2 regions of the Amycolatopsis sp. A1MSW2902 genome follow, and region 1 is predicted to be linked to the other one. Evidence: riboswitches for the same ligand, from Rfam matches in the RefSeq annotation. Region 1 holds a riboswitch; the other holds the start of a gene.
What was found. Region 1 has a riboswitch for cobalamin ahead of DMP23_RS35875 (hypothetical protein). Riboswitches for the same ligand answer to the same signal wherever they lie in the genome.
Positions count from the first base shown of each region.

Region 2: another riboswitch for cobalamin. It lies ahead of DMP23_RS43245 (CoA-acylating methylmalonate-semialdehyde dehydrogenase); the one in region 1 lies ahead of DMP23_RS35875 (hypothetical protein).

Region 1 is NZ_QJPO01000001.1:7,684,990-7,688,199, forward strand. Features, by position in the region: gene DMP23_RS35865 (GNAT family N-acetyltransferase) at 1-444, opposite strand, end outside; gene DMP23_RS35870 (Gfo/Idh/MocA family protein) at 627-1,523, opposite strand; cobalamin riboswitch at 1,552-1,699, shown strand; gene DMP23_RS35875 (hypothetical protein) at 1,713-2,363, shown strand; gene DMP23_RS35880 (CbiQ family ECF transporter T component) at 2,350-3,210, shown strand, end outside.
Region 2 is NZ_QJPO01000003.1:15,454-18,663, reverse strand. Features, by position in the region: gene DMP23_RS43250 (helix-turn-helix domain-containing protein) at 1-889, shown strand, start outside; cobalamin riboswitch at 1,267-1,445, shown strand; gene DMP23_RS43245 (CoA-acylating methylmalonate-semialdehyde dehydrogenase) at 1,624-3,123, shown strand; gene DMP23_RS43240 (acyl-CoA dehydrogenase family protein) at 3,132-3,210, shown strand, end outside.

The sequences.
Region 1 (3,210 bases):
GCGTTCGACATCGGCGTCCGACACGTCGGGCGACTCACCGAAAGCGACGTTCTGCACGGACCGCAGGCGGCGGAATTCGTCGTCGGACGACGGTTCGCGCAGCTGAATGTGTTCTGGCGCAACGCAATCGACGAGGTCTTCGGTGCCGCAGGTCATCACCGGCACGCGTCGTTCCAGCGTGAATCCCGCCGCGACGAGAGCCGCTTCGACATCGGGAGCCGCGTCGGTGAAGAACTCCAGCCGGGGCAGGAGATTTCGTTGCCGGTAAGCGGAAATCAGAAGAGCGATCTCGGCGGACGAAGGGTTCGCGCCGTCGTCGGGGATGGCGTAGTTCGCCATCGGATGAGAGCTGTCCTTGGCGAAAGTCGCCAGGAACGGGCCGATTCGCTCGGTTTCGCGGCCGATCGGTGCGGTCGCGCGGACGTATGCCTGAAGGGCGGACATCTCTGGTGGAAGCCTTTCGCGAAGAAGGAATGCGCGGGCAGCACAACAACTGGCAACCCCACGCCGGGCGCGCAGGCCGAACAGCTCAGGCCAGGCGGCCGGGGCGGGCCGTGGCGGAGCACATAGGCATTCCTTCGTCCGAAACGAACTTCCCATTCATCGTCTCAGACCCGGCAAGCGAATTAACGGTTCAGCGCGGCGCGGGCCTGGTCCACGATCCGGGCCAGGTGCACGCCCCGGCGGACATCGCAGGGATGCGTGGTCGTTCCGCACGACACCATCGCGGCGAAATCGTCGAGCAGCGCGGTGTACGCGTCGTTCGCCGTGCCGGTGCGGCCCAGCGTGCGGAGGCCGTGTTCGCCGAAAACCGAATACTCGACCACCGTCGGCTGGACCGGCAGGCGGAGGCTGAGCGTCGCGGTGCTCGTGATGCCGCCTTCGTGTTCGAGCAGCAGCTGCCACAGATCTTCGGGACCGCGGTGGGCGGCAAGGACCTCGGTGATCGGGCCGAGGGCGGCGTCGAGCAGGTCGAACGCGTGCGGGCCGATGTCGGCGAGCGCGCCGCCGGCCGGATCCTGTCGCCAGGCCGAGGTCGCGTATTTGCCGCTGAGCAGTGCGCCCGACAGCCAGCGCACGCTGCCGCCTCGCCAGCCGCCGGCGGCGGTGACGCCGTCCAGCCAATCGCGCGTTTGCTGGGCGAACCGCAGCGTCAGCATCACCAGCGAAGCGACGCCAGCGGACGTCACGGCATCCGCGAGACGCTGCGCCGTGGCCAGGTCGGGGGCGATCGGTTTCTCCAGGATCAGGTGCTTGCCCGCCTCCGCGGCCCGGGTCGCCAGTTCGGCCTGCACGGTCGGCGGCACGGCGAACGCGAGCGCGTCGACCTGCTCGAACAGCTCGTCCAGATCGCTGGTGGGCACGGCGTCGTAGGCCTGCGCCAGCGCGGTGGCGGCCTCCGGCCTTCGGCTCCACACAGCACTGAGCACGGTCCCCGGATGGTCCGCGAGCCCGGGGGCGTGCACCGTGGTGGCCCACGGTCCGGTTCCTACGAGGCCGACGCGCAGCTGGTCCTGTCCCACGCCCGGAAGTGTAGGTGTGTCCGCGGTCGCTTCCGGCGCGGCCTGCGGTGCGTTAACGTCGACAAGTTCTTCGCCACGAACGGGGGAAGCCGGTGAGAATCCGGCGCTGGCCCGCAACCGTGAGCGGCCCCGCGAGGGCCGCGAGCCGGATCGCCCGTCGTGGTCCGATCGATGCGAGGTACATCTGACATGCGGTTCGTGCACGCGCGGCACTGGGGGCGAGTCCTCGCCGGCTGCGCTCTTCTCGTCGCTACCGGTCTCGGCGGTGCTTCTTCCGCCTCGGCCACCACACCCGGCAAGGGCACCGACGGCTACTGCCAGGACGACAACGGCGTCACGGTGATCGTCGATTTCCAGGGGCTTGGCGGGGAAACCCTCATCCGGTGCGCGCCGGGCAAGCAGGAAAACGGCGTCACCGCACTGCAAAACGCCGGCTTCGAACTCACCGGCGCGGGCAAATACGGCCTGGCCGTGATGTGCAAGATCGAGAGCAAGCCCGCGGATCAGACCTGCACCGGCATGCCGCCGGAGAAGGCGTCGTGGAGCTTCTGGACCGCTGCCAACGGCGGCAAATGGCAGTCGGCGCAGGTCGGCGCGCAGAGCTGGAAGCCGCCTGCCGGAGCGTTCGAGGGCTGGTCGTTCGCGATCGGCAAGTCCTACACCGAGTATCCGCCGCCGCGCACCGAACCGGTGCGCAAGGCCAACGCGCCCGCGCAGGCTCCGGCGTCCACTTCGGACAGCGGGTTCTCGTGGGGACTGGTGATCGGCATCGTGGTCGTCGTGCTGCTCGTGGTGGCCGGGACGGTCGTCGCGGTGCGTCGCAGGCGTGCTGGGCAGTAGTCCGCGAGCGCTCCATCCCGGCGCGTGGTGGGTGTGGGCGCTCGCGCTCGCCGTCGCCGCGAGCCGGACCACGAACCCGGTTCTGCTCGCTTTGGTGATCGCGGTGGCCGGGTTCGTCGTGGTGCTCCGCCGCGGCGACGCGCCGTGGGCGCTGGCGTTTCGGATGTACGCCTGGATCGCCGCGGTGATCCTGGCATCGCGCGTGCTGTTCCGGATCCTGATCGGCGGCGAGGACGGCGGCCACATCCTGTTCACGCTGCCGACCATCCCGTTGCCGAGCGTCGCGGCCGGCATTCAGCTCCTCGGCCCCACCTCGGCCGAGGAACTGCTCGGCGGGCTTTACGACGGGCTCCGGCTGGCGACGATCGTGCTCTGCGTCGGTGCCGCGAACGCGCTGGCGAACCCGAAACGCCTGCTCAAAGCGGTACCCGGGGCGCTGTATGAGGTGGGAACGGCGGTGACCGTCGCGCTGTCGGTGGCCCCGCAGCTGGTCGAGAGCGTGCAGCGGGTGCGTCGCGCGCGGCGGCTGCGCTCCGGGAAGACGCGCGGCTTCCGGTTCGTGAAGGGGATTTTCGTGCCGGTGCTCGCCGACGCCATGGACCGGTCGCTGCAACTCGCGGCGGCCATGGATTCGCGCGGCTACGGACGGCGCGGCTATCTCTCCCCGCGCGTCCGGATGCTGATCGCGACCTGCGTGCTGGCCGGTTTGGTGGGTGTCGCGGTCGGGGTTTACGGCGTGCTCGACGGGTCCGCGTCGTGGCTTGGCGTGCCGATGCTCATCGCCGGTCTGGTGCTGGCCGCTGCCGGATTCGTCCTCGGCGGACGGCAGATCCGCCGCACGACCTAC
Region 2 (3,210 bases), on a different contig from region 1:
TCCCGGTGAAGTGCGCGCGGGCCTGGTCACCGCTTTGAAGCAACGACACGGCGTGCGGGTGGCCACCGAACAGCTCGGCACTGGGCAGCACTTCTTCGACCGCCGACACAAGGTGCTGCAGCTGTCGCTGATGCTCCGGCCAGGACAGGTCGCGTTCCGGCTGGGATCCGAGCTGGCGATGCTGGAATCCGGTGCCGAGATCGACCGGCTCGCCGACAGCAGCGGATTCTCCGACGAGACCGCGCGACGGCTGCTGCGGATCGGCCTCGCCAACTACTACGCGGGCGCGCTGGTGCTCCCGTATCGGGCGTTTCTCGGCGCGGCGGAACGACTTCGCTACGACGTGACGTTGCTGTCCGGAGAGTTCGGCGTCGGCTTCGAGACCGTGTGCCATCGACTGTCCACTTTGCAGCGTCGCGGTGCGCGCGGGGTGCCGTTCTCGTTTGTCCGGGTCGATCGCGCGGGCAACGTGTCGAAACGCCAGTCGGCCACCGGATTCTACTTCTCCCGCGCGGGCGGCTCGTGTCCACTATGGATCGTTTACGAGGCGTTTTCCTCGCCGGGCCGCATTGTCACGCAGATCGCCGAACTGCCGGACGGCAAGAAGTACTTCTGGCTCGCCCGCACGGTCACGCGTGCCGCGGGCGGGCACGGCGAACCGGGCAAGACATTCGCGATCGGCCTCGGCTGCGAACTGCGGCACGCGAACCGGCTCGTGTACTCCGACGGGCTGGCGCTCGGCAAGGACGCGGCGGTGACCCCGATCGGCATGGGGTGCAAAGTGTGCGAACGCCCGGCGTGCCCGCAGCGCGCGTTCCCGGCGATCGGCCGTCCGCTGCGGGTGGCCGACCACTCAAGCAGCGTGCTGCCGTACCCGCCGCTGGGGTGAGCGCGCGGGGAGCGGCAAGTCTGCGAAGGGGCCCCTCGCGGCCGGCGGCGGGCAATGCCAGGGACTTGAGCCACGCCGATTCCGCCTGGCCGTGTCTTGAGGTCCGTGAGGGCCACCCCGAGGGAATCTGATTCCCTCGGGGTTCCCCTCACGGACCGCGCCCCAGGCGACACCTTCGGCGTGGGCGGACGCGGCTCGAACGCACCCGCAGCGCCGCCCCAAGTTCCTGGCATTGATGCGTAATCCCCGCCCAGCCCCGCGCCGAGCCGCTGACCCCGCGTCCCGGCCCTGGGCCGGCTGGGCGAGCGCGCGGGCAGCCTGGCGGCGGATCGGCCGCCCGGATGAGGGGTGCGCCACTCTCGACATACTCGGACTTCCTACTTTATGGTGTCCACAGGTCCACGGTGCAGGGAAGCCGGTGCGAGTCCGGCGCGGTCCCGCCACTGTGACCGGGGAGTGCCGTCCCGCGTGCGAAGAAGGCCACTGGCGAGAGCCGGGAAGGCCGGGACGGGGCAGATCCGGGAGCCAGGATACCGGCCGTGGACGTCCGTGTTCGTCCACGAGGATGGAGCAGAACGCATGTGGCTCACCCCTGCCTGCGTGAAAGACGCCGACCCGCCGCCGCTGCGGTAGGTCCGCGCCGTCCTGCCGTACCGCGGCGGGATCCGGTGCTTGTCGCGCCGCGCGTTCCCGTGCGGCGGCTCTCTCCTGCGCTCTTTCCGAAAGGCTTCGCTGTGACTGCTGAACTCACGCACTTCGTCGGCGGCAAACCGGTTCCCGGCACGTCCGGGCGATTCGCCGACGTCTACGACCCCAGCACCGGCACGGTCCAGGCACGGGTCCCGCTGGCCTCCGCGGCAGAAGTCGCCGCCGCGGTCGGCGTGGCCGCCGAGGCACAGCGCGAATGGGCGCAATGGAATCCGCAGCGCCGCGCCCGCGTGCTGATGCGGTTCGTCGACCTGGTCCGCGCGGAGGAGGACAGCCTGGCCCGGCTGCTGTCGTCCGAGCACGGCAAGACCGTCGCCGACGCGCGCGGCGACATCCAGCGCGGGCTCGAGGTCGTGGAGTTCGCGATCGGCATCCCGCACCTGCTCAAGGGCGAGTTCAGCGACAGCGCGGGCACCGGGATCGACGTCTACTCGATGCGGCAGCCGCTGGGCGTCGTCGCCGGGATCACGCCGTTCAACTTCCCGGCGATGATCCCGCTGTGGAAGGCGGGCCCGGCGCTGGCGTGCGGCAACGCGTTCGTGCTCAAGCCGTCCGAGCGCGACCCCTCGGTGCCGTTGCGGCTGGCCGAGCTGTTTCTCGAAGCTGGCCTGCCGCCGGGCGTGTTCCAGATGGTCAACGGCGACAAGGAAGCGGTCGACGCGCTGCTCACCGATCCGCGGGTCGAGGCCGTCGGCTTCGTGGGTTCGTCGGACATCGCGCAATACGTGTATTCGCAGGCCGCGGACCACGGCAAACGCGCGCAGTGCTTCGGCGGCGCGAAGAACCACCTGATCGTGATGCCGGACGCCGACCTCGACAAGGTCGTGGAAGCGCTCGTCGGCGCAGGGTACGGCTCGGCGGGGGAGCGCTGCATGGCGATCTCGGTCGCGTTGCCGGTCGGCGAAGCGACCGCCGACGCGCTGGTGGAACGGCTGGCCGCACGGGTGAAGACGCTCAAGGTCGGCGCCGCGCTGGACGAGACCGCCGACTTCGGCCCGCTGGTCAGCTCGGCCGCGGTGCAGCGGGTGCGCGACTACGTCGACATCGGCGTCGCCGAGGGCGCCGAACTGGTGGTGGACGGCCGGGACGTCACTGTCGACGGGTACGAGAACGGGTTCTTCCTCGGCGGCTGCCTGTTCGACAAGGTCACGCCGGACATGCGGATCTACCGCGAGGAGATCTTCGGCCCGGTGCTGGCGGTGGTGCGCGCGGCCGACTACGAGGAGGCGCTGCGGCTGCCGAGCGAGCACGAGTACGGCAACGGCGTCGCGATCTTCACCCGCGACGGCGACACCGCCCGCGACTTCACGTCGCGGGTCGACACTGGCATGGTCGGCGTGAACGTGCCGATCCCGGTGCCGATCGCCTATCACACCTTCGGTGGCTGGAAGCGGTCCGGCTTCGGCGACCTGAACCAGCACGGCCCGGATTCGGTGCGGTTCTACACCAAGACCAAGACCGTCACCTCGCGCTGGCCTTCCGGGGCCAAGGAAAACGCGAGCTTCGTCATCCCGACGATGGACTGAGGCGCGCCGTGCATCTCACCGACGAGCAGTGCGCGCTGCGCGACACGGCGGCCGAATTCGCCGCCGAACACCTCGCGCCGCACGCGC